Regions from separate parts of the Mesorhizobium sp. M0518 genome, predicted to be linked through region 2. Evidence: predicted binding sites of a transcription regulator. Region 2 holds the regulator's gene; each other region holds the start of a gene.

Region 1 (9,953 bases), on a different contig from region 2:
CGTGGTGATGCCGTTCGCGCCGAACCACTCCACCGTCTCGCGCCAACGCACGCGGCCGGTTATCTGTTCGACCAGGCGGCGGGCGATCTCGTCCGGATCGCTGGTCGGGCTAACCGTGACATTGGATAGGACGGGAACCACCGGCGAATTCTTTGTCACGCCGGCCAGGGCTTCCCGCATGACGTCGGCCGCGGGCGCCATCAGCGCGGAGTGGAAAGGCGCGGAAACCTGCAGCATCAGCGCTCGCTTGGCGCCCTTTTCCGTGCACAGTTTCGCCGCCAGTTCGACCGCAGCCTTGGTTCCGGAAATAACCAGCTGACCGCCGCCATTGTCGTTGGCGATCTGACAGACCGACCCTTTGGATGCCTCGGTGCAGGCTGCTTCGACATCGGCCTGTTCCAATCCGATGATCGCCGCCATGGCGCCCTCGCCGGCCGGCACCGCCGCCTGCATGGCATTGCCGCGTATGCGCAGCAACCGGGCGGCATCGGCAACCGAAACGAAGCCAGCAGCGGCCAACGCCGAATATTCGCCCAGCGAATGACCGGCGACATAGGTGACCTTGCCTTTCAGCGAGAAGCCGCGCGATTCCAGCGCCCGGACCACGGCCAGGGACACCGCCATCAGTGCCGGCTGCGCGTTTGCGGTCAGCGTCAACGCCTCTTCCGGCCCTTCCCAGATCAGCTTCGACAAGTTCTCACCAAGTGCGTCGTCGACTTCCTGGAAGACCCTGCGCGCTTCGGGGAAGGCGTCGGCGAGATCCTTGCCCATGCCGACCGCCTGGCTGCCTTGTCCGGGAAAGGTGAATGCGACGGCCATGCGAGGGCTCCCAAGGGCTGGTTTTGCTTGCCTGAAGACGGGTTTTTCTTGCCTGTGAGGCATGGCGGGGCGCCAAGTCAAGCCCGGTTCGACCCTGCCCGACGGCCGCCTCATCCGCCGAGTGCCTGTTCCGAAAGGCTTTTTGGCGATCACTCCTGATGAAAACCGCTCACGATTCGTTTGCTGGCTCTTCTTATTTTGGCCACAGGCGCTAGCTTTGCGTGACAATTCCATGACAATCGAGTGACGTGTTTGTCGCTGGGTGGGGAAGTTTAAGTGGCAAAGAGTTACAAACGCGCCGGCAAGCCCGCGCCACAGTTCCTGGAAGACGACCCCTCCACCGGCTATCTGCCGGGCAGGAGATGGCCGGTCGTGCGCTATGGGCTTGTCAGCCTGGCGATCGCGGCCGTCCTGGTGTTTGCGATCGAACTGATCGTGCGCGGCGATTTTGCTGGCACCGTCTCCTTCTTCCTGCAGCCGCTGAAGCCCGGCTGGACCACCATCGTCGTCTTCGCGCTGATCCTGATCGGCCTCGATGCGGTGCTCGGCCGCAGCCATCAGAGCCTGATGATCGTCGCGCCGCTGACGCTATCCCTTGCCTTCGTCGGCCACCAGAAGTCGCATTATCTCGGCGATCCGCTCTATCCCACCGATTTCCTCTATGCCCGCCAGATCTTCGCGCTGCTGCCGCTTTTGGTGCGCGACCGGCCGATGACCGCGCTCGCCATGGTCGTCGGCATCGTCGCCGGCCTGTCACTGCTCGTCTACGGCTGGCGGCTGTGGCGCCGCAAGGTTCCCGCGCTCAGCCGCAAGGGCCGCCTTGCCCGGCTGACGCTGGCCGTGCCGCTGCTCGCCTTCTTCGTTTCGATCATGGACTACGCCACCTTCTCCTGGACCAGGGACCGGCTGCAGATCATCCCGATCATGTGGGACCAGAAGGAAAACTATGCCTCCAACGGTTTTGCGCTGGCCTTCGCCCTCAATGTGCCGATGGCGCATGTCTCGGCGCCGCCAGGCTATACCGACAAAGCGATCGCGGCGATCGGCAGACCTGATGTAACCGCCTCGGTGCCGGCCGAGAAGCCCGACATCATCATCGTCATGAGCGAATCCTTCTGGGATCCGACCAAGCTGCCCGGCGTCACCATCACGCCCGATCCGATCCCCAACGTGCGGGCGCTGCGCTCGGGCTCGATGTTCTCGCCGGAATTCGGCGGCATGACCGCCAACATCGAGTTCGAGGCCCTGACCGGCTTTTCCAACGCCTTCCTGCCGGCCGGCAGCATCCCCTATCAGCAATATGTGCGCACGCCGACGCCTTCGCTGGCAACCTTCCTCAAGAGCCAGGGTTACCGGGCGCGCGCCATCCATCCCGGCACCAACTGGTTCTGGAACCGTGGCGCGGTCTACGCCGATTTCGGCTTCAACGACTTCAAGTCGGAAGAGACGCTGCCGCCCATGCAAAAGCGCGGGCCGCTGGCATCGGACGCGGCGATGACCGACGAGATCATCAGCGAGGCCGACGCCAGCGACGAGCCAGTGTTCTTCTTTGCCGTCAGCCTGCAAAACCACGGTCCTTACGAGCCGAACCGCTATTACAATCCGACGCATACGGTGAAGGCGCCGATCAGCCAATGGGCGCGCGAATCGCTGCTTAGCTATGCCGAGGGTTCAGCCGATGCGGATCGCGGCCTTGAACGCCTGGTCGAATGGGCGAAGAAACGCTCCCGTCCCACCGTGATCGCCTTCTTCGGCGATCATCTGCCGCCGCTGGGGCCGGTCTACGTCGAAACCGGCTTCCTCAAGGACAATGTCGCGCCGCGCAAGGAAGCGTCGCCCGAGGCCGCCCTCGAACACCACGAGACGCCGCTGGTCATCTGGTCGAACCGCACCGGACCGGCTGAGCACATGGGTGCCGTCAGCCCAGCCTTCCTGCCCTATCATATCCTGAAAACGGCCGGGATCAGCCATCCCTACTACACCGGCTTCCTGGGCGAGATGAGCGAACGCTACCGTGTCGTCGACCGCAATCTTCTGCTGACGCCGGCTGGCGAAGCCACGCCCGATTGGGCGCGACAAAAGGAGATCGATCCGGCGATCCGCGATTTCCGCCTGCTGCAGTACGATATGATGTTCGGCAAACGCCACGCGGCACCCGACTTCTTCCCCGAAACGGTCGACAAGATTGTCGCCGCCCATACGAGTTGAGACCGCCTTTAGTTCGTCAATTGCAGCTTTGAGAACTTGTTGGCAATCTGCTGGAAGACGTCCGGCAATTTGGTCGGATCGTTGACTGCATAATAGCCGCTCGGATCAGAGGCGCAGGCGCTGTAAAGCGCACGGTTGGCTGCGGTGTCGGACTGCAGCACCATGGTGTAGATCTGCACGCCCTGGTCCTTCAATTGGGTGCAGACGCTTTTGGTCCAGCCATCGACGTTGCGTGCCGCCGTCGTCTGGTTATCCGATCCGAAACGACCGCCGGCCAGATAGCCATATGATGTGTAGTCAGACTTCGTCGGCTGTTGGCTGGCGCCATAGACGACGTTCTCACCGTCGGTGAGCAACAGCACGATCTTGCTGATGCCGGGCGTCTTCCACGGCGCTCCATCGGTGTAGGGCGCGGCGGGCGACAGCACCCGCATACCCCATGACAGGCCCTCGGAGACATTGGTGCCCGAACCGTTCCACTCGGTCATCTGACTGGCTGCCTTGCGCAGCTTGTCGAAATCGTCGGTCAGGGCGACCACCGGGGTCGGACACGCACGGTTCGGGCCGATAGTGATGGGAGAGCCGGTCTCGGTGATGAGTTCCTTGGCGGGCGCAACATATTTGGCGATCTTTTCCCTGGCAGCCCTGTCATCGGGTGACAAAAGGTCGATGAGGTTGCCGAGCAGGTTGCTGAGATCGATGCCCAGAATGTTGATGCCCGACTGGGCAAGCCTGGTTTTGTCGCTGACATCGTTGAGGTAGGAGTTGTTGTAGTATTTGTCCGAATTGCCATAGGCGCCAGACGGCTTTTGGGCGTCTTCGGGATCGTCCGGCGCAAAGTACGGCACGAACAGCGTGTCGGGCTTGGCCGTGTCGGGTGGCGTGTCGGAGATATTGTAAGCGCCTGGCCGCGCCTCGACACAACCCTTCCATCCGGTGCCATTCCATCCGGCATCGGTCCATCCGGTCTTCTTGAGCTGTTTGAAAAGCGCCATGTGGTTCGGTCGCTTGCCGTCGATGACGGGAAAATTGACGCCGTTGGTCGAGGACTTGCCGTCCATGTCGATCCAGGACGGATCGAAGCCGTCGCCATTGACGTTGACAGCGGTTACGAAAGGAACCAGCGAGGCGCGGATCTTGCGCGTCGGCGATTTCGCCGCTTCGAGCGTGTCGAGCAACGATTTTGTCGCCGTCCTCAACGCCGTCATGCGCGCGCCGGCCATCGAGCCGGTGTTGTCCAGCACCAGCACGACTTCGAGCTGGTTGTTCGATTCGACCGCCGAGGCATCGACGACGATGCGCTTGCTGTCGCCGAACAGGAAGGCGAAGTTGAGATTGACGTCCGCCGAGGCAACCGCCTTTGTCTTGACGAAGTTGACGCCCTTGTCGACAGTCAACGTCGCCTGCGCATTGCCGAGCTCGCCATGACCGACGATGTTGGCTTGGAAATAGCGGTTGAAAGCGTCATTGCGGGTGATGTCGAGATCGCCAAGGTGCGAGGAAGCAAGGTTTGCCGAATCGAGAGCGTTCTGCAAATTGCTCTTGGCCCGCATAAGGGTCGAGACATCGGTTGCGAAAGCGACTGCTGTCAGGATGACCGGCAAACCCAGTGCCAGCACAAGCGTGAAATTGCCGCTCTTCGAGCGCCAGAATTTGTCGAGAAGCATCCTTACCCCCGGAAATGCTTGCCGCTTTTGTGCGGTCGTCCGGGCTTTTGCGCCTTCCATGATGAATCGACCGTTGACGGCTGGGCTTCAACTCCACACAACCTTCTAGTGTGGTTAAGACGTGGTTCCCGGAAACCACAACTTCCGCCGTTGCTGCTCCCCGATCGTCACGTGGGACACACGGGAATGCCGCTTGCCCTTGCTTTACGGTCGGATTGCTATATAGACGCCCGCAATCTGCCGGTCCTTGCTGGGGGCTGAACGGAGGGCCGGAGGTTTTTTAGAACCTTCGTGTGAAGCCGGAAGTGCTTCCGCCTCCCGTGTCTCCGCTCTCGACCGTCTCGTTATGCTCCTTTCTTCCCCCTGCCCCTTCGAGGGTTTGCGGGTCAGAGAAGTTGCAGAGGCTTTTGCCGCCGGGAACCGGGAGAGAAACGAAGAAAGGCATAAGACATAATGGCTCTTTACGAACATGTGTTTCTTGCCCGGCAGGACCTCTCGCAGCAGCAGGTCGATGCTCTTGTCGAACAGTACAAGGGTGTCATCTCCGCGAATGGCGGGTCCGTCGGCCGGGTCGAGAATTGGGGACTGAAGTCCCTCACCTACCGGGTCAACAAGAACCGGAAGGCTTACTACACGCTGATGGACCTGAATTGCCCAGCGGCCGCGCTCAACGAGATGGAGCGCCAGATGGGCCTGTCCGAAGACGTGCTGCGCTTCCTGACCATCAAGGTCGAGGCGCATGAGGAAGGCCCGTCGGCCATGATGCAGAAGCGCGAAGAGCGCTCGGAACGCGGCGGCTTCGGCGACCGCGACCGTGGCGATCGTGGCCCGCGCTCGTTCGGCGACCGTGATCGCGGCGACCGTGGCGATCGTCCGCCGCGCTCGTTCGGCGACGCCGGTGCCGATCGTGGTCCGCGCCGTCCGCGCGAAGGCTTTGAAGGGGGTGCAGAATAATGGTCGACATCAATCAGATCCCGACCCGGCGCCCGTTCCATCGCCGCCGCAAGACCTGCCCGTTCTCAGGCGCCAACGCGCCCAAGATCGACTACAAGGACGTGCGTCTCCTGCAGCGCTACATTTCCGAGCGCGGCAAGATCGTGCCGTCGCGCATCACCGCCGTCAGCCAGAAGAAGCAGCGCGAACTCGCCAAGGCAATCAAGCGCGCCCGCTTCCTCGGCCTGCTGCCCTACGTGGTTCGCTAATAGCGTCAATGCGGGCGGCTCGCCGCCCGCTCCTCTCCCACGGCGACGGGCGCCGCAGGGTTGGACATCAAATCCCGGGTTGAGGTCAAAAACCTCTAACTGCCGCGACAGGCAGGACAGCGACACCAGCGCCCCCGGGCGCTCAAGCTTCCTGACCTGTTCCAGAGACATTCGGCGTCGATCTCATCGATTGATTGGCGCCCAACCGAAGGAACAAAACCATGGACGTCATTCTTCTCGAACGCGTTTCCCGCCTCGGCCAGATGGGCGACACCGTCAAGGTCAAGGACGGCTTTGCCCGTAACTTCCTGCTGCCGCAGGGCAAGGCGCTGCGCGCCAACGAAGCCAACAAGAAGAAGTTCGAAGGCCAGCGCGCCCAACTCGAAGCCCGTAACCTCGAGCGCAAGTCGGAAGCGGCCCAGATCGCCGAAAAGCTCGACGGCAAGAGCTTCATCGCCGTCCGCTCCGCCGGCGAAACCGGGCAGCTTTACGGTTCCGTTTCGACCCGCGACATCGCCGATCTGCTGACGGCGGAAGGTTTCTCGATCAACCGCAACCAGATCCTGCTCAACCAGCCGATCAAGACCATCGGTGTCACCAATGTGGCGATCGCGCTGCATCCGGAAGTCGAGGTCACCGTCACGCTCAACATCGCCCGCACGGCCGACGAAGCCGAGCGCCAGGCCAAGGGCGAGACACTGACCACTGCCGAAGCCATCTATGGCGACGACATCAACGACAACGCCCGGCCGGAGAACTTCTTCGATCCGAACACCGAGTTCGAGGGCGGCGAAGACAACGCCTGATCACACTTCGCAAGACGATTGGAGCCATGGGCTGATCACGACTTAAAGCCAAGCTCCGATCACTTTGCCGTCATCCAGCCATGCTGGACCAATGCCCGGGTCTCTCGCCCGGGCATTTTTGTGCCAAATGGAACTTTTCGAACCCCTATATATTGTTGCAGACTATGGCGTAGCGCGTCCTTTGGCCGCGCAAAGCACGCTGTGCAACTTTGGTTCGGCGCAAGACCCCCGGCGAAATCGATACCGATTTTCGCGGTCACGCGCCAAGGCAGCCTGTCTGGCCGAGAGGGGACATTTGGTCATGAATATTCTGTTGAAGCGCGTTCTCGACCGCCTGGTGCGCACCGGCAATCTCAAGGTGACCGGCCCCAAGGGCTCGGCTGTGATTTTCGGCGACGGCAGCGGCGAACCGGTGCACATGCATATCAAGACGGCGCATGCCGAGCGCGCCATCACCTTCGATCCGATGCTGGCAGTGCCAGAGTCCTACATGGACGGCGAACTCGACATCCTCGAAGGCGGCGTGCTGGGCGTGATGCGCATCGCCTTCCAGAATATGGGCAGCGGCGGCATCGACGCCACCTGGTCGAAGGCCATCGAAGGGCTGCGCCACGCCTTCCGCCGCCTGCAGCAGATCAACACCGCCTCGCGCTCGCGCCGCAACGTGCAGCGCCACTACGATTTGTCGGGCGACCTCTACCGGCTCTTCCTTGACCAGGACATGCAGTATTCCTGCGCCTATTTCGAGCAGCCGGACATGACGCTGGACGAAGCGCAGGCCGCCAAGAAGCGCCACATCGCCGCCAAGCTCCGGCTGAAAGCCGGCCAGACGGTGCTCGACATCGGCTCCGGCTGGGGCGGGCTTGGCCTCTACCTCGCCAAAGCGTTCGACGTCGACGTGCAGGGCGTGACGCTGTCGACCGAGCAGCATGGCGTCGCCACCGACCGGGCGCACGCGCAAGGGCTGGAAAGCCGCGTGCATTTCGAGCTCAAGGACTACCGCGAACTCAACGAGCGTTTCGATCGCATCGTCTCGGTCGGCATGTTCGAGCATGTCGGCGTCAACCACTACCGTACGTTCTTCGACAAGAGCGCGACGCTGCTCAAGCCCGATGGCGTGATGCTGTTGCACACGATCGGTCGTTCCGGCGTGCCGTGGGCGACCAGCGCATTCATCCGCAAATACATCTTCCCGGGCGGCTATATCCCTTCGCTCTCGGAAGTCATGCCGGCGATCGAAAAGTCGGGCCTGGTCGTCACCGACGTCGAGATCCTGCGGCTCCACTATGCCGATACGCTGAAGCACTGGGGCGAGCGCTTCGCTGCCAACCGCGACAAGGCCAAGGCGATCTATGACGAGCGCTTCTGCCGCATGTGGGAATTCTATCTGGCGGCCTCGGAAGCCGCCTTCCGCTGGCAGGACCTGGTCATCTTCCAGATCCAGATCACCAAGAAGAACGATACGCTGCCGATGTCGCGCGACTACATGGCCAAATGCGAAAAGGCGCTCGAGATGCGCGATATGGGGCATCGTGAAACGGCTCCCGTCAAAAAGAGTCCGACCGCCAAGCCGGCTCGTCGCCGCAAGGTTGCGGACCAGGAATAGCATTGCCGCTTGCCATTGCCGGCGCCTGCACTGAAAAAGGTCCCGTGACCGTCGCGGGACCTTTTTCATGACCTACGTCCTCTATGCCGCCGCCGCTCTGGCCGAGATCGCCGGCTGCTTTTCGTTCTGGGCCTGGTGGCGGCTGGATAAGTCGCCGCTTTGGCTTCTTCCCGGCCTCGGCTCGCTTGCCCTGTTCGGCCTCCTGCTGGCGCTGGTCGACACGTCAGCCGCCGGTCGCGCCTACGCCGCCTATGGCGGCATCTACATTGCGGCATCGCTTGGCTGGCTGTGGCTGGTGGAGGACGTGCGCCCCGACCGCTGGGATTTTGCCGGCGCGGCGCTCTGCATTGCCGGCGCTTCCGTGATCCTTCTCGTCCCGCGGGGCGCGTGAGATGGAGTTGCCGGCATCCCTTCGCCAAGGTGTCGAGCGCTTGCTCGAAAACGTTCCGCTGGCTGTACTCAAACAAGCGGCAAAAACGCTGTCCGACCGTTATCGTGCCGAATTGCGCGACGGCCGTCTGCACATGGCCGAGGATCTGGCGGTGAAAGCCTATCTGGCGACGCGGCTGCCGGCGACCTATGCCGCGATCCGCACCAGTCTCGATGCGCTGAGCGATGCCAAGCCCGCCTTCCAACCCAAGAGCCTGCTCGATGTCGGCGCAGGTCCTGGTACTGCGCTTTGGGCCACGACTGAGCTGTGGCCCGATCTCGAACAGGCTGTGTTGTTCGAAGCCAGTGCGGCGGTACGCAAGGTCGGCGAGACACTTGCCGCCGGTGCGATTGCCGCCCAGACGAGGTGGCTGGCGGGTGATGCCACCATCGACCTTGCCGACCTCAAGTCGGCCGATCTGGTCACTTGCGCCTATGTGCTCGATGAAATCGCTCCCGCATCACTGCCGAAGCTCATCGACCGCCTCTGGCAACTCACCGCCGACACGCTGCTTGTGGTCGAGCCGGGCACCCCTGCCGGCTGGCAGCGCATCCTTGCCGTGCGCCGGCAGTTGATCGAGGCGGGCGCGCATGTGCTAGCGCCTTGCGCGCATCAGGCGCCCTGCCCGCTGATCCAGCCCGACTGGTGCCATTTTTCCCGCCGCGTCGCCCGCTCGCGCCTGCATCGGCTGGCCAAGGATGCCGACGTGCCGTGGGAAGACGAGAAGTTCATCTATGTCGCGGCTTCCCGAGAACGGCCCACTTCGCACCAGGCGCGGGTTCTTGCGCCGCCGAAATCCGGCTCCGGCAAGGTTCTGCTCAAGCTTTGCCAGGACGACGGTACCGCCGCCGAGCGCTTGTTCACCAAGCGCGACGGCGCCGACTTCAAGCTCGCCCGGCGGCTGGACTGGGGCGACAGGCTGGGTTCCGAATAGGCGGCAGTGGCGTTTCGAACCGCTCCGAAGAAAAATTCGGAGCGATGTCGAATCCAGGCCGTGCCGTTCGACCATTGGCGTTCTCGGATCTTTCGAGACGCCAAGAGTGTCAAACGGCATCAGCCAACAGGAGAGACGCAATGAGCTATATCGCAGGATTTGTCGCCGCGGTGCCCGCCGCCAACAAGGAAGCCTATCGCAAGCATGTCGCCAAGGCGGCATCGGTGCTGAAGGAGTTCGGCACCACCCGGATGGTCGAGGGATGGGGCGACGACGTGCCC
Region 2 (9,953 bases):
ATGGACCGAACTCGTCGGGCCATAATTGGCGTCGATATACCACTGCAACTCACCATTGCTGCTCAACGTGCTGCCGTTCGGCGCTCCCCACCAGAAATTGGAATTCCAGGTGCCGTCCTGCCCGTCCCGAAGGCTCAGCGTGTTGAAATCGTCGGAGAAGGACAGCGTCATTGCGGACTTGTCGATCGGAAGTTCGAACTGGGTGGGCTGCAACTTGTCGATGGTCGTATTCTTGAACACCAGGATCTCGTCGGATCCGAGGTTCAGCATCACGTTCGATTCCACCTGGACCATCTGTGAACGGACGGCATCGAACGAAGTGAAGTCGTAACCGTCAAGGCGGACCGCATCGGTCGCACCGAAATCGAAGATAAGATCACTTCCATTACCTTTGGAAATGGCGAAAGTATCGGCGCCATCACCGCCGATCAGGACATCATTTCCCTTGCCGCCATCCAGCGTCTGGTGACCCGACCCGCCCTTGATGATGTTGTCCAACGCATTTCCGAACGCAAATCGATTGGCGCCGGTAACGACGAGGTTCTCGAAATTGTCGGGGAGCTTGTAGCTCATCCATGTGTCGATCGTGTCGATCCCTGCCCCAGGATCCTCGACCACCTTATTGTTGGTGGAATAGAGATGATAGTAGTCGTCGCCGGCGCCACCGTAGATCGTGACATTGACGCCGGTATCTCCCCAGAAGGAGTCGTTGCCGGAGGTGCCATGCAGTTCCGGTCCAGACCCGGTGGCCGAGAACCAATGAGTGGAAGCGCCGGTGTAGGCAAGAGGGATGCCCTTGGCGTTTAAGACCGTGCTCATCAGAAATCCTTCCTCATGGTGTCCGACCTGGTCAAAGGTCCGGCGACCGCTTCCAAGCAACGCTGCAAAGAACGAGATCGTTCCACGGAATCGTCATTAGATCCGAGATCGCATTGAACAATCGACGGACAAGCGATGAATAAAGAGGAGAGGACTCGCAATAATTTGAAGTAAATTTATTAAAATTGTATATTTCTGCAGAATGCGCGTCATTCGACGAACGTATATCTAAATTAACTCAAATGCATTCTTGCGTGGCTTTCTGGTTGGAGTCTGCGGGAAAGATGGCGACCTATCAAGTAATTCGCCGTGCCTCTTGGCCAGCCGGGGCCCAATAGAGAGTTTGGGAGATCGAGGGACGCGAGAAGCTGCCTGTCGCTTTGGCCCAAATGCAGTCATTCGAAACCTGATGAGGATGACCGCTCCTGGCGTCACGTGCTCGCTCCCCATTGATGAGACGAGTGCAACATTCCACCGGCTGTTGGCGACCGCGTGCTAATCGAGTTTTCCCGATCTATCGGGACGAAACAGCACCTAGTCTTCCCTGATCGCGTAGCCCGCCCCGCGGATCGTGCGGATGACGTCCGGCATCCGGCCATTGTTGACCGCCTTGCGCAGCCGGCCGACATGCACGTCGACCGTGCGCTCGTCGATGTAGATCGTTTCGCCCCAGACATTGTCGAGCAGCTGGCTGCGCGAGAACACGCGGCCTGGATGGCGCATCATGAATTCGAGCAGGCGGAACTCGGTCGGCCCGAGCCGGATCTCGCTCTTCTTGCGATAGACCCGGTGCGACTCGCGATCGAGCACGATGTCGCCGACCTTTAGCACGCTGGACAGCACTTCCGGCTTGGCCCGGCGCAGCAGCGCCTTGACCCTGGCCATGAACTCCGGCGTCGAGAAGGGCTTGACCAGATAGTCGTCGGCGCCGGTCGACAGGCCGCGCACGCGGTCGCTTTCCTCGCCTCGCGCGGTCAGCATGATGATCGGCAGCCGCTCGGTCTCGGGACGCATTCGCAGGCGCCGGCAGAGTTCGATACCGGAAACCGCAGGCACCATCCAGTCGAGCACCAGAAGATCGGGAACGTTCTCCTGCAGCCGGATTTCGGCCTCGTCGCCGCGCGTCACCACCTCGACCTGGTAACCTTCGGATTCAAGATTGTAGCGGAGCAGCACGCCTAGCGGCTCCTCATCCTCCACCACCATGATGCGTGGTGCGATCATCGGCTGGTCACCCCTGTTATGCCGCTGGCGCGGACATTGCCGTCTCGTCCTGCTTCGGACGATTGGCTGGCAGCTGCGTGCCGGTCAAAACATAGTAGGCATTTTCGGCGATGTTGGTCACGTGGTCGCCGATCCGCTCGAGGTTCTTGGCGCAGAACAACAGGTGCGTGCACGCCGTGATGTTGCGGGGATCTTCCATCATGTAGGTCAGCAGCTCACGGAACACCGAGGTGTATTTGACGTCGATGCGTTCGTCATTGTTTCTGAGCGTGGCAAGCGCTGCCGGGTCGGCGGCGGCATACTCGTCGACGACCCCCTGCACCTGGATCAGCACCAGTTGCGCCATCGCGTCGATCGAATGCGAAAGGTCGTGCGGCGTGACACTCAGCCCGACAGTGCCGACGCGCTTGGCGATGTTCTTGGCAAGGTCGCCGATGCGCTCAAGGTCGCCGGCCATGCGGATCGAACCGACCACCGCACGCAGATCGTTGGCCATTGGCTGGCGCTTGGCGATCAGCGTGATGGCGCGATCGTCCAGCTCGCGCTGGCGTGCATCCATGATGGCATCATCGGAAACCACGCGCTGCGCCAGCGCATTGTCCGAATTGAGCAAAGCCCTGGTCGAGCCACTGACCATCGAGCAGGCGAGATCGCCCATGTCGCGGATCAGCTGGCTGATCTGCTCCAGATCCTCATCGAAAGATGCGACGGTATGTTCACCCATGATCTTCGTCCCTCGTATGCCTGAGCTCAGCCGAACCGGCCGGTGATGTAGTCCTGGGTGCGTTTGTCGTCGGGGGTGGTGAACATCTTGTCGGTGGCGCCCTCCTCGACCAGATAGCCTAGATGGAACATCGCGGTGCGCTGCGACACGCGTGCTGCCTGCTGCATCGAATGGGTGACGATGACGATGGTATAGTTCTGACGCAGTTCGTCGATCAGTTCCTCGACGCGAGCAGTGGCGATCGGGTCGAGCGCCGAACACGGTTCGTCCATCAGGATCACCTCGGGTGACACGGCGATGGCGCGTGCAATGCACAGACGCTGCTGCTGGCCACCGGAAAGACCCGTGCCAGGTTCTTGCAAACGGTCCTTGACCTCGTTCCAGATCGCCGCCTTCTTCAGGCTCGACTCTACGATCTGATCCATGTCGGCCTTGCGCTTGGCCAATCCGTGGATGCGCGGACCATAGGCAACGTTCTCGTAGATCGATTTGGGGAACGGATTGGGTTTCTGGAACACCATGCCGACGCGCGCCCTGAGTTCGACGACATCGATGTTCTTGTCGTAGATGTCTTCTTCGTCGAGCGTTATCTTGCCGGTTACCCGTGCTGAATCGATGGTGTCGTTCATGCGGTTGAGGCAGCGCAGGAAGGTGGACTTGCCGCAGCCGGAGGGGCCGATCAGCGCCGTCACCTGGTTCAGGCGGACGTCGAGATCGACGTCGAACAGCGCCTGCTTCTCGCCATAGAACACGCCGACCTTGTCGCCGCGCATTTTGATTACTTCGTTCGACTTCATCTTGTCGCCCACTGCGTTTTCAAGGGACTGTTCGGTCATGATGTTCATACCAAGATGCCTTTTTTCTACCAGCGCCGCTCGAACCGACGCCGAAGCACGATCGCGGTGATGTTCATGGCCATGAGGAAGACGAGCAGGATGATGATGGCGCCCGACATGCGCTCGACGAAGGCGCGTTCGGCCTCGTTCGCCCACATATAGATCTGCACCGGCAGCGCGGTGGCCGGATCGAAAGGCGTCGTCGGTGGATCGGCGACGAAGGCGACCATGCCGATCAGCAGCAGAGGCGCGGTTTCGCCGAGCGCACGCGCCAGACCGATGATGGTGCCGGTGAGGATGCCGGGCGCGGCAAGCGGCAGGATGTGCTGGAACACCATCTGCATCTTGGAGGCGCCAAGACCGAGAGCCGCCGAGCGGATCGACGGCGGCACCGCGGCAAGTGCGGCGCGCGTGGCGATGATGATCGTCGGCAGCGTCATCAGTGTCAGCACCAGGCCGCCGACGAAAGCGGCGGAGCGCGGCATGCCCAGGAAATTGATGAACACCGCGAGGCCGAGCAAGCCGAAGACGATTGACGGCACCGCGGCCAGATTGTTGATGTTGACCTCGATAAGGTCGGTGAAACGGTTCTTCTTGGCGAACTCCTCCAGATAGATGGAGGCGGCGACGCCGATCGGCAGCGCCAGGAGCAACACGATCACCATCATATAGAACGAGCCGATGATCGCCACGCCCATGCCCGAGGTTTCCGGGCGGCTGGAGGCGCCGTAGGTGAACAGGCCGCTGTTGAAGTGCTCGGCCATCGCGCCCTCGGCCTTGAGCTTGTTCATCCAGGTGATCTGCTGGTCCGAGACCTTGCGTCGCGCTTCCTCGACGCTGAGGTCGATCTGACCCTTGAAAGCCGAGTCGAGATTGGCGGCGGCGAGGATGTTGACGTCGCGCGTCGTGCCGATCACGGACGGATCGGCGGCAACGATGTCGCGCAACTGGACGCGGGCGCCTTCCGACAGGAAGCCCTTGAGCTGCTTGATCGCCGGCTTGTCGTCGGGATTGATGCCGAGCTTGGCCACCAGCGCGTTTTCGGCGAGCTTGGGATAATTCGCCTTGATCAGAACGCTCGGATCGGTTGCGCGCTTGCCGGAAGGATCGATCACCTTCTCGTCGAACGAGATCGGCAGTGATACCGTCGTCTGCCAGAAGGCGGTGTAGCCTTTCGAGACGATGGTGATCAGCATGATTGCCAGGAACGCCAGGCCTACGGAAATCGCCACGACGCCATAGATGCGGAATCGGCGCTCGGCAGCGTAACGGGCCTTCAGGCCGATGTCGCGGCGCGGATGGGCCGCCGCCCTGACCATCGTATCCATGGAAATGTCGGTCATTCGTACTGCTCCCGATATTTGCGCACGATGTAGAGCGCGACGATGTTCATCACCAACGTCAGCGCGAACAGCGTCAGGCCGAGCGCGAAGGCGACCAGCGTCTGCGGCGAATTGAACTCGAGGTCGCCGGTGAGCTGGTTGACGATCTTGACGGTGATGGTCGTCATCGCCTCGAACGGGTTGATGGTGAGGTTAGCGGCGACGCCCGCCGCCAGCACGACAATCATCGTTTCGCCGATGGCGCGCGAGGCAGTCAGCAGGATGGCGCCGACGATGCCGGGCAGTGCAGCCGGCAGGATCACCCGCTTGATCGTCTCGGAGCGGGTCGCGCCGAGGCCAAGCGACCCGTCGCGCATGGCGCGCGGCACCGCGGTTATGATGTCGTCCGAAAGAGAGGACACGACCGGGATCAGCATGACGCCCATGACCAGGCCGGCGGTGAAGATGCTCTGGCCCTGGATGAAGGGCGAACCGCCGGTCAGTGCCGCGGACAGATCGCGCAGGAATGGCCCAAGCGTGACGACGGCGAAGATGCCATAGACGATGGTCGGTATGCCGGCCAGCAGTTCAAGCGCCGGCTTGACCACCGAGCGCACCCTGGGCGTTGCATATTCGGCCATGTAGACAGCCGACATCAGCCCCACCGGCACCGCAACCAGCAGTGCGACGGCGGCGATGTAGAGCGTGCCCGCAAGAAGCGGGATCAGGCCGAACTGGCCCTGGCTGCCGCCCGAACCGGCAGCGGAAAAACGCGGATCCCAGACGGTGCCGAAGAAGAACCTCATCGGCGAGACGCTTTCGAAGAAGGTGATCGTCTGGAACAGCATCGAAAGCACGATGCCGATGGTGGTCAGGATAGCGATGGTGGAGGCGGCAAGCAGCCCCCACAGCATCAGCCTCTCGACATTGTTGCGTGCCCTGGCGCGCGGCTCGATCTGCCTGAGCGCATAGAAGGCGCCGGCGATCGAGGAAACGAGAATGACAATGGCGCCGAACAGGCCGAGCCGGTCCTGGACCTTGTTCGCCTCGACGGCGATCGGGATCATGTAATCCTGCGTGTCGCTCGCCAGTGCCACACCCTTGGCGGCGAGGAGCGGCTGCAGCTCGGCAAAGCTGGCAGGCATTGCGGCCAGTGTGCCTGCATCGAGTTTGCGCAGGCCCCTGGCGAGGCTCTTTACCAGGCTGACATCCAGTGCCTCACTGGCAACCTTGCTGTCGACGGTGCGCTCGGGCAAGGCAGCGTGAATGTGTCGGTCCAGATAGATGGAAGACCCGACGGTCCAGACGGCAAGCAGCAAAAGAGCAGGCAGAACGGCGAGCAGGAAGGCCCACCAGCCATGATAGTGGGCGCGCGAATGCGGCTTGACCTTGCCATTGTCCTGGGCCGCGGCACGTTGCCGGCCGATGAAAAAGGCAACCAGGCCGACGGCAACGACGATGGCCAGTACGAGCAAGGACGACATGGACCCACCCCAAGAGAAATTCTTACGCAGCCGCCATTGCGGCCTGCGATGAAACCGGGGCGCGGGATTGGCCCGCACCCCGGTGCGGCAGCTGATTACATCGACTTTCCGGCGGCGAAAGCGTCACGCTGGGCCTGACGCTCGGCATCCGGAGCAGCAACGAGGCCGTATTCGGCGAGCGGGCTTTCCGGGCCAACCATCTGGTCGTCAAGGAAGAACTCGACATATTCCTTGAGGCCGGGAACGACGCCCAGATGCGCCTTCTTGACGTAGAAGAACAGCGGGCGCGAGACGGGATACTTGCCGCTGGCGATCGTCTCGGTCGAAGGCACGATGCCTTCCACGGTGGCGACCTTCAGCTTGTCGGCATTGTTTTCATAGAAGGCGAGGCCAAACACGCCGACGCCGGTCTTGTTGGAGTCGATGCGGGCGAGCGTCTCGGTATAGTCGCCATCGATGTCGACGGCCTTGCCGTCCTTGCGGATGGCGATGCAGGTTTTGCCGATTTCCTTGTCGTCGGCAATGCCGGCAGCCTTGAGAGCAGCCTTGTCACAGCCGGCATCGAGGAGCTTGGTCTCGAACACTTCGCGCGTGCCGTGCTTTTCGCCCGGAATGTAGGCGGCGATGTCCCAGTCGGGCAGCTTCGGATTGACCTGGCTCCACTTGGTGTTCGGATTGTCGACCAGCTTGCCGTCGACGACCAGCTTGGCCGCGAGCGCCTTGTAGATGTCGGCGGGAACCAGCGCCCAATCCGGGCCCTTGATGTCGGTGGCGAAGACGATGCCGTCATAGCCGATCCGGACTTCCTGGACTTCTTTCACGCCGGCGTCGGCGCAGGACTTGAGTTCGTCCGCCTTGATCGGACGCGACGAGTTGGCGATGTCGATTGTGTCTTCGCCGACGCCCTTGCAGAATTCCTTGATGCCCGCGCCGCTGCCGCCGGATTCGACGACCGGGGTCTTGAAGTTGGTGAATGTTTCGCCGAACTGCTCGGCGACAATCTTGGCATAAGGTAACACGGTCGATGACCCGGCGACCTGGATCTGGTCGCGCGCAGCGGCGAAGCCGGACGTCGCGGCGAGCGCAAGCGCAGCGGCCGACGCCGTATAGAGGAATTTCTTCATGTGGCCTGCTCCTGTTCGGAAGATGGTCTCTCGGCGCTCGTCAGTCGGCACCCGCTGAGGCCAATAGCCTTCGATTATAACAGTCGCATGACAGTTTGATGTCACCCCGGTAACGCGTCATCGGGATGAGCAGAATGCCGCCTGGCCGGCACTCCCGACGCAGCCCGGCTTTGTCACCGGAATCAGGGACTTGCTCGATTCGGTCGAGGCTGGCCGGCGATTTGGAGATCAGCCGGCCTTTATGAAGAAAAGCCGGACGGGAGCGCGTTGCTCTCAGCCAGACGGTGTCGTGGCCGGGCCATCGCCGAAAACAGGTCCGTTGGGGTAGGTTGACGCTGTCTCATGCCGGCGGTCGCTGCTCCCGCCCGTAACTGGGAAGAGCGGAATTCGTATGTCGCCATTGTCTCGGCTGGATGCCGCCTTTCATATGGTGCGATCGCACCATAGTCTTGGCCGCTGACAGGGGCGCGAATCTTCGCCGTATTCCCGGCACTCGGGCAGAGCCGGCCTTATCCGGCGTTGCGCTGCGCCTGCCGGCTGGCGCCGACCCAGCGCTCGACCTTCTCGAGCAACGCCCGGGGACTGATCGGCTTGGGCAGATAGTCGTCCATGCCTGCCTCCAGGCAGCGCTCGCGGTCGCCCTTCAGCGCATGCGCGGTGACGCCGACGATCGGCACATGCGTGCCGGTTTCTTCCTCCAGCCGGCGAATGGCGGCGGTTGCTTCGAGACCGTTCATCTCCGGCATGGAGACATCCATCAGGATCATGCACGGGTTGAGCCGGCCAAAGGCGTCGAGCGCCTTGCGGCCATTGCCGACGATCTCGAAACCATAACCGGTCTCGCCGAGGATCTGGGTGAACACCATCTGGTTCACCTCATTGTCCTCGGCCACCAGGATATCCAGCCTGTCGCCGCCAGCCGCCACCGGTGGCCGGGGGCGAATCGAAGGCGGCTGCAGCAGCGCCCGCTGTTCGGACGGTGCCGAGGGCTGCGGCCGCGCAACATTGCCTGGAGTGGCGTCGGCCGCGAGCGGCTGCGTGTCGCCAGTATTGTGGCGATGCCGCTGGATGGTGGCGACCAGCGTTTCCAGCAGCACCGAAGAGCGCGCCGGCTTGATCAGCTGGGCATCGATGCCGAGATCGCGATAGCTGGTGTTGGCGAGCGACTGGTCGACCGAGGTCAGCATGATGATCGGCGTGCCGGCAAGACCGGCGGTGTTGCGCACGATCCGCGCCATTTCGGCGCCGCTCATTTCAGGCATCTGGTAGTCGAGCACGACGCAGTCGACCGGCACGCCATAGGCCGCGGCGGCGATCAGCACCTTGAGGCCTTCGGCGCCGCTTTCGGCCGCGCAGGAATCGAACGTCCACGATGTCATCTGTTCGGTCAGGATGGCCCGATTGACGGCATTGTCGTCGACGATCAGCACACGCGCACCGGTCACGTCGATCGGCATGATGCGCTGTCCGTTCTGCTGTCCGGCCCTCGGCAGCGTCACCGAGAACCAGAAAGTCGAGCCCTTGCCTTCCGCACTTTCGACCCCGATATCGCCGCCCATCAGCTCGACGAGCCGCGAGGTGATGGCGAGGCCGAGACCGGTCCCCTCGTGTCGCCTCGTCGAAGAGGTGTCGACCTGGCTGAATTTCTCGAACACCAGTTTCAGTTTTTCCTCGGGGATACCGATACCGGTATCGGTGACCGAGATCGTCAGCTTCGTTCCGGTTGGAACACTCTCGCCGGTGACGTCGACCAGCACATGGCCTTCATCGGTGAATTTCACCGCGTTGCCGAGCAGGTTGGTGACGATCTGCCTGATACGGCCGACATCGCCGACGAACAGGCTCTCGAGCCGAGGCTCGACACGAACGATCAGCTCGAGATCCTTCTCCTTGGCCCGTGTGGACACCAGCGTCGCCACGTCCTCGATCGCCTCGGCCAGATTGAAGGGCGCCGGATCGAGCACCAGCTGACCGGCATCGATCTTGGAGAAGTCCAGGATGTCGTTGATGATGGTGAGCAGCGCATTGCCCGATTTCACGATGATGTCGGTAAACGTCTTCTGCTTCGGGTCGAGGTCCGATTTGGCCAGCAGTTCGGCCATGCCGAGCACGCCGTTCATCGGCGTGCGGATCTCGTGGCTCATATTGGCGAGGAATTCCGACTTGGCGCGGTCGGCGAGCACGGCGCGCTGACGCGCCTCGCGCAGTTCGGCCTCTCGCATCTTCAGCTCGGTTATGTCGGTGGTCGAGCCGATCAAATAGAGCGAGCCATCGGAGGCGATCATCGCGCCCTTGCGGGCGAATTGATGCCTGACGCTGCCGTCGGCCAACGTCACCGTCTCTTCGACCTCCTGGGTTTCGCCGGTGCGCAGCACGGCGAGGTCGCCATTGACGAAAGCCTCGCCATCCGGCCCGAAAAT
Region 3 (9,953 bases), on a different contig from region 2:
GCGGTCCGTTCTTCGGCTTTTCGGACACCTGGCAGCTCGTCATCAACACGGGCACGACCATCATCACCTTCCTGATGGTCTTCCTGATCCAGAACACTCAGAACCGCGACGGCGCGGCGATCCAGGCCAAGCTCGACGAACTGATCCGGGTCGGCAAGGGCCACAACCACTTCATCGGCATCGAGCATCTGACCGAATCCGAAGTCGAGGAAATCCGCGCCAAATGCGAGCGTGCTGCAAAGCGGCATGACGAACAGATCGCCGACATGGCGGCGAAGAAGGTTGTGGCGAAAAAGCGCGGGTCGAAAAAGCAGGCGGCCTGAAAATCAGCCCTTCATGAACGCCGCGAAACTGTCCTTGTGGTCCGGATGCCAGCGCGACAGGGCTGGGCGGTTCTCAATGATATCGCCGATCGCCCAGGCCATGCGCTTTTCATCCAGCGGGCGGGCCGCCTCATTGTCCGGGCACAGGATGTAGAAATCGCCTCTGGTCAGGGATTCCAGCATGAAATCCACAACCTGTTCGCCGGTCCAGGCGCCGGCCGGTTTTTCCGTCGCGCCCTCGGTCAGGCTGGTAAAGGTGAAGCCGGGGATCAGCAGATGGGCAGCGACATGGGCGCCGGGTTCGTTGCGTAACGCATGCGCCAGGCCCTCGGTGAAGGTTTTCACCCCTGCCTTGGAGACATTGTAGGCAAGATTGCCGGGCGGCGTGGTGATGCCTTGCTTGGAGCCGGTGTTGACGATCAGACCCGGCCCGGCCGAGGCCAGCATGCGCGGCGCGAAGGCCTCCACGCCATGCACGACGCCCCAGAAATTGATGTCCAGCAGCCGTTTCCAGGCGTCGCGGTTTTCCCATGGCTTTCCGGGATTGTCGCCGACGCCGGCATTGTTCATCAGCAGCGACACGCCGTCGAAGGCGCCGAACGCCCTCTCGGCGAGGCGGTCCACCTCATCCGCCTTCGAAACGTCGGCGGCGACGGCAAGCACGGCATCGTCGCCGGCAATCGCAGAAACGGCGCGCGAGGCGTCGTCAAGCCGCGCGCCGCCAATGTCGGCCAGCACGATCTTCATGCCCATCAGTGCAAGCCGCTTGGCGGCCGCCAGACCGATGCCGCTGGCGGCGCCGGTGATCACGGCGGCATTGCCTGGGGCAAGCGCGGGCAGGGCGGTCTGGATCTCGGCGTCGGTGATCATGAGCGATGGGTTCCTTGTTCGATGCGCCGAACTTAGCGCCGGAACCGGTCGGTGCAAGCCTCTGCTCGCCTTGTCGGGTTGACCAGTTCGGTCGAGGCTGCGCATGTTGCCCTTTGCCTCCGCAAAAGAGATTTTGCCCTGGGGACAAAACAAACTTTAGCCCTGGGGACAAACGGAGATTTCCTGATTGACGGACTGGGTTGCAATCCTGAAAGAACAGACCGCCATTGGCGACCAGATGGGCCGCGAGGTGCCGCAGATGCTGGCCAATCCCGACATCAGCGAAACGCAGGTGAAGACGCTCTTTTCCGCCCTGGAGAAACAAGCCGAGTTCGTCGAGAAGCTGCGCATGGCGCTGGAAAAGTTCGGCCATGATTTCTCGATCATCAAGGCCGCGGAACGGCTGGAGGAGCGCTATGCCGACCTTGCCGCATCGGTGGCGGAAAAACTGAAAGCGATGCGCAAGTAGCGCAACTCTGGGAAAGACGTGCAACGCTTTGCCTTGAAAATGCGTGAAGACAGCTACTTTTCAATCACCCGCGCAAAGCGCGTATCCGGTACGAGCCATATCATCGCGACCAGCACATAGAGCGCGACGCCGATCCACTGGCTGACGAAGGTCAGCACGACGGCTGCGATGTAGACAGCCAGGGAGAGCTTCCCCTTGCGGTCAGTACCCAGCGCCTTGGCAAAAGCGGTATCATTGCCGTGCAGGCGATGCAGCGCGGCGGCGAGTATGGTGTAGGCGATGGCGCATAGCGCGAGGTCGGTGCCATAGACCGCGACCGGCACCGGCGCAAAGTGGTTCTCGCCCATGAAGGCTGTGGTCACCGGCATCAGCGACAGCCAGAACAGCAGATTGAGGTTGGCCCACAGCACGCGCCCGTCGACCCGCTGCACGGCGTGGAACATGTTGTGCAGGTTGTTCCAGTAGATGCCGACATTGATGAAGGACAGCACGTAGCAGAAGAAGATCGGCCACAACGGCACCAGGGCGGAGAAGTCCTCGCCATGCGGCACTTTCAACTCAAGCACCATGATGGTGATGATGATGGCCACGACACCATCGGTGAATGCCTCGACCCTGCCTTTGCCCATGGATCCCACCTTTGCCCGCGATGAATTGTCGAAAGAGAGAGTAAACGCTAGCGGATGTTGGGGAGCCAATAAATGGCAACCGGGGAATTCCTCAACCATGTCCAAGGAAAATCCGGCATCAGTCCCGCTGGTCAGGACGATTACGGCCGCCCACCGTTGACTTTTCTTGGCTTGGCCGCTCCTCTTGCAGGGCAGTCTTGGCCGAAGCAGATGTACGGCTGGGATTCGAATGGAGGGGACTGATGAGATTTCGTTTTCTGCTTGTGGTCGCGACCATCCTGGCCGCGGTCTTCGGGACGTCGGCCGCGGCCTTCGCCTACAGCGCCCACACCTCGACCAACCTCAACGTCCGCAGCGGGCCGGGAGCGGGATACGCCAGGGTCGGAACGCTGCCCGCCGGCTTCAGGGTCAATGTCACCGGCTGCCAGCCGGGCTGGTGTAGAATCCACGGCGGCGGCGTGAGCGGCTGGGCCAGCGCCGGTTATCTCGAACGCTCCCAGATCGTTCGCCCGCCGATCATCATCGTGCGCCCGCCGCATCGGCCGCACTGGCAGCACAGGCCGCACCGTCCTCCGCACCATCGCCCGCCGCACAAGCCGCGCCCCGGCAAGTGCAAGATCGCGCCCGGCTTCCCCTGCAGGTGAGGCCGACCGGTTGAGCGATAGATGACGGATCGGAGCCGCTGGCCCCGATCCGAGCCTGTTCAGCCGGCAGATATCCCGCTCAAGCAATGTCCACGGTGCTGTCAGGAGCCTCCCTGTCGGCTGGAACGTCGTGGATGAAACCGCGTTAAATCCTCGATCCCCGAAATTGGTGACGAGGTTGGCCATGGCCATTCGCAATTTTGCGCATACGCACGAAGGAGTAGGTGGCGACGCTCTTGCAATCCCCACCGTCGCCGCGATGATTGCGGTGCTGTTTGCCGGCAGCACGGTGCTGACGCCGCTCTATATCGTGTACAAGCAGCAATTCGGCTTTTCACAAATCACCCTGACGCTGATCTACGCCGTGTATGTCGTCGGCAATCTGGCGGCATTGGTGATGTTCGGCGGGGTGTCCGATGTCGTCGGGCGCCGGCCCGCGAGCCTGGCGGCGATGCTTGTCGCCATCGTCAGTGCGCTTGTCTTCCTGTTTGCCGGAAACGTCGTCTCGCTCGACGTCGCCCGCATCCTGAGCGGGCTTGGCATCGGCGTCGGCGCGGGGACCGGAACTGCGTGGATTGCCGAGCTTCTTCCCGGCGCGGACAAGTCGCGCGCCAGTGTGATCGCCACCAGCACCAATTTCCTCGGCCTCGGCTTCGGCGCACTGATTTCGGGACTTCTGGCTGAATATGAGCCATGGCCGTTGCGGCTGATCTTCATCGTCTATCTGGCAGCACTTTTGGTGGTAACGATCCTGGTCTGGCGCACTCGCGAAACGGTGGCGAAGCCGGGCGGCCTGCGGCGGCTTTCCTTGCGGCCGCAACTTTCCGTCCCGGAGGAAATCCGTGCGCGCTTCGTCGCGCCGGCGGTGACCGGCTTCGGCGCGATGGCGCTGGTCGGGTTCTACGCCGCGTTGGCGCCGAGCATCCTGGCGCAGCAGCTGCATGTGACCAACCACGCCGTCGCCGGCGCGCTGTTCTTCGAACTGGCGATCGTCACCGCGATCAGCATTGTCGTTCTGATGCACATGAAGAGCAACAAAGCGATGCTGGCTGCGCTGGCATTGATGATCCCAAGCGTCTCGTTGGTGGTGGCGGCGCAGACACTGGCCTCGATGGCACTGATGGTTGCTGCGACGGCCTGTTGCGGCGTTGCGGCGGCGCTTGGTTACCGTGGCGGGCTGCAAGTGGTGAACGAGATCGCGCCAAAGGCTCGTCGCGCCGAAGTGGTGTCCAGCTTCTTCATCTGCTGCTTTGTCGGCAACGCCTTGCCCGTCATCGGCATCGGCATCGTTTCGACCTATGCCAGTCCTATCACTGCCAGCCTGGCATTCGCCGGCGTGATCGTGGCGTTTGCGTTGGTGGCACCGGCTTTTGAGCTGAAACAACACGGGCGTTGAGCCCTGGAGCTGTCCAGCGGAACCGGGTTGGCTTCAGCCGTTCGGTGTTTCAGGCGAAAGATGCGCGCGTCCGCGCGGCACGCCAAGACCGGTGTCCGGCGGCTCGCCGGCGGCCGGCCTGTTCTCGATCATGTGCGTGGTGCGCCAGCGGCCGAAACGGTAGTAGGCAGCGGCCAGTACAAGCGAGCTGATCGAACCCACCGGGAAACTCCACCACAGCGCTTCCTCGCCGATCACGCCACGCATGAAATAGGCAAAGCCGGTGCGCACGATCAGCACCGAAATGACCAGGATGATCAGCGGCGGCATCACGGCACCCGTGGCTCGTACGGTGGCAAACAGCACGATGGTTATGCCGAACAGGATGAACGACCACGAGGCGACATTGTTGATGTGGACGGCGATGTCGATCGCAGCACTATCGCTGCTCAGGAACAGGCTCAGCACCGAACGGTCGAAAACCGACAGCACGGCAACCAGCGCGCCGGTCAGGACCAGGTTGAAGCCGACGCCGGAGGCGGCGATGCGGCCGATCCGGTCCCAGCGCCCGGCGCCGACATTTTGTGCCGCCATCGAGGACACCGCGGCGCCGATGGCGAGCGCCGGCATCTGGATGTAGGTCCACAGTTGGGCGGCGATGCCGTAAGCGGCCGCGACCTGCGAGCCGTTGGAGTTGACCATGCCCATCACTGTCAATGCAGCCGCGGAGATGACGATCATCTGCAGACCCATCGGCACGCCTTTGAAGACGACGATGCGCAGCAAGGTGGGATCGGGCCGCAGCAGAGCGAGGTTGGCGCCGGCCAGCCGCAGCGGATGCTTGCGCACATAGAGCACGATCAGGATGGCGATCACGCTTACCGTCTGGCCGATCAGCGTCGACGTGGCGGAGCCGGCGATACCGAGTTCGGGAAACGGCCCGATGCCGGCGATGAGCAATGGGTTGAGCACGATGTCGAGGACGACGGCCAGCGCCATGAAGAAGAAGGGCGTGCGTGAATCGCCGGCACCGCGCAGCACGGTCATGACGAAGGACAGAAGGTTCATCATCGGCACGGCGACGAAGATGATGCGCAGATAGGAGCGCGCCAGCGGCAAGGCATCGGCCGGTGTGCCGAGCGTGTTGAGAATGGCGTCGACCCAGATCCAGCCGCAGACCGCGAAGACAACCGAGACGAGGAAGAAGAACGTCGCGCTGGTGCCGACGATGCGGCGCGCCTCGGGCAGGTCGCGGGCACCGACCGACTGGGCCACCAGGATGGTGGCCGCCATGCCGATGCCGAACACAGTGCCGAGGATCAGGAACAGGACGAGGTTGGCGTTGGAGGTGGCGGTCAGCGCCGATTCGCCGAGGAAACGGCCGACCCAGACGGCGTTGATCGAACCGTTGAGCGACTGCAGCACGTTGGAGCCGAGCACCGGCAGGGCGAACAGCAGAAGCGTGCGCGGGATCGGGCCGCTGGTCAGGTCGCCGGTGCCCCGGCGCGCGGGCATTTTTTCGTCCATGGCGGGCAGCTCGGCGGATGGTGATTTGGATCCAGTCCACGATGATATCGCAGGCGGGACCGAGATGCACCCTTGCGAACGCGCCGCACGGCTGAAAGCCGCTGCCCCCCGTTCATATCAGCCGCTGCCCCAGCGGACGCGCCAAGCGCGCCCGTCCGTGCAGTGGTCGTTACTTCTTGGCCAGACCCGGCAGCGTGACCTGATAGACCAGGAACATGGTGTCGACATTGGCGCCGTCTTCCGCCTTGTAGGGCGCGCCGACCTGGAAACCGTCCTGGGCAAGGAAGTCGTTGTCGTTGGCGACGAACAGGAAGTAGTCGTCGGGCAGCTTCGCATCGAGCACGCTGACCACCGACATCGCCTCCCACTTCTCGGACAGGTTGTTCTTGTCGTTCGGCGCGCCATTGTGCAGGCCGAAGCGGCCGAGCTCGGCACTGTCGTTGATGTCGATGAATGGCGTCAGCTTGGCCGGTGTCACCGATGGGTCGACGACGCCCTTGGGGGCGACCGGCTTGTCAGCGGCATCGAAGGCGCTGTCGGCGATGTCGGTCGCGGTGGATAGGTCGACGACGTTGACCTGGCGATAGAGCGAGGCATCGCCCTTCAGGCCCTGGCCGTTGCCGCTGTCGCGCGCCAGCATCAGGAAGGTCTGATCCGACAGTGCCACGATCTCGCTCTGCGCGGCGACCTTGGTCTTGCCCTTGGCATCCTTGAACACCGGCAGCGGCACGACATACTCATGCGCCAGCTTGAGATGGCCGAGGTCGGATGCGTCGTAGACCAGGGCGCGGGTGTTCTGGCGCGTGGCGGGCGAATCGCCGCCGTCCTGCCTTGTCGCCGACTGCAGCACGGCGATCACGAACTTGCCGTCCGGCGTCAGTGCCATGCCTTCAAGGCCCTGGTTGTTCTGGCGGCCGGTTTCGGGATCCTTCGGATCGGGCTCGGCGGCACCGGGTCCCGGATTGTCCGAGGCGAAGTTCGGCGTGCCGTGGCGCATCGGCACGAGGGCGGCCGGTGGCTGGGTTGCCGACAGCAGATGCCCGTCGGCGGAAAACCGATAGATGTTCGGGCCGTATTCGTCGGAGATGAACATCGAACCATCGGGCAGCCGCACGATCGCCTCGTTGTCGAGCGCCAGCTTGCCATTGTCGGCTTGCGGCAGGATCGGCATGTCGCCGCTTGCCGCGCGCACGCCGTTGAGCGGGTCGAGGCCGGTGGCATCAGCGCCCTTGTCGTCGGTGAGCAGCATGGTGTCGGCGAGCGTCGCCTTGACGCCCGTCTGCTCCTGGCCGGCAGCGGGTGCGGCACCCAATGCGGTCGGCATGAATTCTATGCCGATGGTGTTGAGGCGCGGCCGGTAGTCGGTGGTGCCGACGACATTGTAGCCGCGGTCGGGCAGCAGCCAGAGCGAACCCTTGTAACCATCGGCGCCGTGCGTCCAGCCTGATGTGTCGATCGCCATGCCGGAGCCCGAGCCGAAGGTCTCGCCGAACTTGTCGCGCTGAGCGGCCGGGATGCGGCCGACACCGACCAGCCCCTTGTTGACGAGGCCGCCGACGGTCGCGGTGCTGTCGGCGAGCGCCGGCGTCAAGGCGGTGAACAAGGCCAGCGCGACGCCGAGCGACGCGGTTCGGTACAGGTGTTTCATGGATAATCCTCTTTGTGACGGATGTGCCGCGAGGCGCGACATCGATGATGCCGCGCAGGCCTCCCCGAAACGCGGTCTACGGCGCGAACATGATGCTTACGTGACAGCGCGCGGTGCATGCCGGCGGTCGACGAAAAACGATGCGCGCGCGCGGCACTAGACACTTATGTCCAGTGAATATATGCTCCAGCCTTCGGACTAACCGTGGAGGGGAAGCCTTGAAGTCGCACTACCGCGCAGTCGTCATCGGAGGTGGCGTGGTTGGAGCCTCGGTGCTCTATCACCTGACGCGGTTCGGCTGGAGGGATGTGGCGCTGATCGAGCGCGCCGAACTGACGGCCGGTTCGACGTGGCACGCGGCGGCAGGCTTCCATTCGCTCAACGCGGATCCCAACGTGGCGGCGCTGCAGGACTACACCATCAATCTCTACCGGGAGATCGAGGCCGAATCCGGCTGGGATATCGGCCTGCACATGAAGGGCGGCGTCAACATCGCCAGCGATCCCGCGCGCTGGGAGTGGCTGAAATCGGCCTGGGCGGTGTTCCAGTCGGTCGGCATCGAGACCGCTAGGTTGGTAACGCCCGATGAGATCAAGACGATCTGCCCGATCGTCGACGTCACCGGTGTGCTTGGCGGGCTGCATGATTCCAACGAAGGCCATCTCGACCCGTACGGCACGACGCATGCCTATGCGGGTGCTGCGAAGAAGCGCGGCGCCGACATCATCCTGCGCAACCGGGTCGTCGAGTTGAAGCCGCGCGCCGACGGTCGCTGGGATGTCATCACGGAGCAGGGCACCATCATCGCCGAGCATGTCGTCAATGCCGGCGGGCTGTGGGCAAAGCAGCTCGGCCGCATGGCCGGCGTCGACCTGCCGGTGACGCCGATGGAGCACCATTATTTCATCACTGAGGACATTCCCGAGATCGCGGCGCTGGACAGGGAAATCGGCATCGCCGTCGATCTCGATGGCTTTTCGTATCTCCGGCAGGAGCGCAAGGGCGTGCTGCTGGGCGTTTACGAGCAGAATCCGAAGCACTGGAACATGGATGGTGCGCCATGGGACTACGGCATCGAGCTGATCCCGGAAGACATCGATCGCATCAGCCCGGAACTCGCCAAGGCGCATGAGCGCTTCCCTTGCCTGGCGACTGCCGGCATCCGCAAATGGGTCAACGGTGCCTTCACCTTCACCCCGGACGGCAATCCGATTGTCGGGCCGGTGCGGGGGCTGAAGAATTACTGGGTCGCCTGCGGCGTCATGGCCGGTTTCAGCCAGGGCGGCGGCGTCGGCAAGTCGCTGGCCGAATGGATGATTTACGGCGAACCGCAGGCCGACATTTTTGGCATGGACATCGCCCGCTACGGCGCCTTCGCCGCCAACCGGGAATATCTCAAGCAGACCACGCGCCAGTTCTATTCGCGCCGCTTCGTCATGACCTTTCCCAATGAACGGCTGCCCGCCGGCCGGCCGCTGAAACGCCCCGGCGCCTATGACGGCATGACGGCCGCGGGATGCGAATGGACGGCTTCCTGGGGGCTGGAAATCCCGGCCTATTTCGCGCCGATGGGATTTGCCGAGAACACGACGCTGCGGCGCTCCAACGCCTTCGACATCGTCGGCGACGAGGCGCTGCAGGTGCGGCGCGCCGCCGGTCTCGTCGATATCTCGGCCTATTCGCGCTATGCGGTGGCGGGGCCAGGTGCGGAAGCCTGGCTCGACCGGCTGCTCGCCTGCAAGCTGCCGAAACCCGGACGGGCCGGCCTGGCGCCAATGCTCGGTCTTGACGGACGGCTGAAGGGCGACCTCACCGTCTTCAACTGGGGCGGCGGCAGCTATTGGCTGATGGGCTCCTACTATCTCCGGGAATTCCACATGCGCTGGTTCGAGAGCCATGCGGCTGAAGGCGTCACCGTCGCCGACCTGTCCGACACGATGAGCGGCTTTCTGCTGACCGGGCCGAACGCGCGCAAAATACTGGAGCGAACGACGCATCAGGATGTTTCCGGCGCAGCGCTGCCGTTCATGGCCTGCGGCGCATTTGATATCGGCATGGTGCAGGCACGTGTTGCGCGGCTGTCGATATCAGGCGAACTCGGCTTCGAAATCAGTTGCCCCGTGACCATGCATGCCACTCTGCGCGACACGCTGCTGGGCGCTGGCGAGGATCTGGGCCTTGCCGAAATCGGCTACTATGCGCTCAATGCGCTGCGGCTGGAGAAGAGCTTTGGCATCTGGTCGCGCGAATTCACGCAAGGCTACACGCCGGGCCAGACCGGTCTCGACCGGTTCATCGCTTTCGGCAAGAGCGACTTCATCGGCCGCGAAGCTGCCTTGAAACAGCGCGAGGCCGGTAGCGGCCAAAGCCTTGTGACCCTGGAAATCGATGCGTTCGACGCCGACGCCAGCGGCTTCGAGCCGGTCTGGTATCAGGGCCGACGCGTCGGCTTCGTCACGTCGGGCGGC

The links. The regulator PhoB, encoded in region 2, activates phosphate uptake and scavenging genes when phosphate is short. The targets are predictions, from matches to a motif close to TGTCATNNANCTGTCAT.
Region 1: NKI66_RS25980 (LTA synthase family protein) is a predicted target of PhoB. The motif match lies at 1,041-1,057, and genes of this name have one in related genera.
Region 3: NKI66_RS25415 (esterase-like activity of phytase family protein) is a predicted target of PhoB. The motif match lies at 7,575-7,591, and genes of this name have one in related genera.

Annotation. Positions count from the first base shown of each region.
Region 1 is NZ_JAMYQY010000021.1:75,609-85,561, forward strand. It holds gene fabD (ACP S-malonyltransferase) at 1-819, opposite strand, end outside; gene NKI66_RS25980 (LTA synthase family protein) at 1,096-3,027, shown strand; gene NKI66_RS25985 (pilus assembly protein TadG-related protein) at 3,036-4,694, opposite strand; gene rpsF (30S ribosomal protein S6) at 5,148-5,648, shown strand; gene rpsR (30S ribosomal protein S18) at 5,648-5,896, shown strand; gene rplI (50S ribosomal protein L9) at 6,118-6,702, shown strand; gene NKI66_RS26005 (cyclopropane fatty acid synthase) at 7,004-8,308, shown strand; gene NKI66_RS26010 (YnfA family protein) at 8,376-8,699, shown strand; gene NKI66_RS26015 (small ribosomal subunit Rsm22 family protein) at 8,701-9,672, shown strand; gene NKI66_RS26020 (DUF1428 domain-containing protein) at 9,813-9,953, shown strand, end outside.
Region 2 is NZ_JAMYQY010000001.1:78,503-88,455, forward strand. It holds gene eglC (endo-1,3-1,4-beta-glycanase EglC) at 1-819, opposite strand, end outside; gene phoB (phosphate regulon transcriptional regulator PhoB) at 1,354-2,043, opposite strand; gene phoU (phosphate signaling complex protein PhoU) at 2,060-2,767, opposite strand; gene pstB (phosphate ABC transporter ATP-binding protein PstB) at 2,794-3,612, opposite strand; gene pstA (phosphate ABC transporter permease PstA) at 3,630-4,946, opposite strand; gene pstC (phosphate ABC transporter permease subunit PstC) at 4,943-6,409, opposite strand; gene NKI66_RS00405 (PstS family phosphate ABC transporter substrate-binding protein) at 6,505-7,533, opposite strand; gene NKI66_RS00410 (PAS domain-containing protein) at 8,043-9,953, opposite strand, start outside.
Region 3 is NZ_JAMYQY010000020.1:93,499-103,451, forward strand. It holds gene NKI66_RS25380 (low affinity iron permease family protein) at 1-323, shown strand, start outside; gene NKI66_RS25385 (SDR family NAD(P)-dependent oxidoreductase) at 327-1,193, opposite strand; gene NKI66_RS25390 (hypothetical protein) at 1,381-1,662, shown strand; gene NKI66_RS25395 (TMEM175 family protein) at 1,716-2,291, opposite strand; gene NKI66_RS25400 (SH3 domain-containing protein) at 2,534-2,935, shown strand; gene NKI66_RS25405 (MFS transporter) at 3,120-4,331, shown strand; gene NKI66_RS25410 (MATE family efflux transporter) at 4,365-5,837, opposite strand; gene NKI66_RS25415 (esterase-like activity of phytase family protein) at 6,007-7,485, opposite strand; gene NKI66_RS25420 (GcvT family protein) at 7,704-9,953, shown strand, end outside.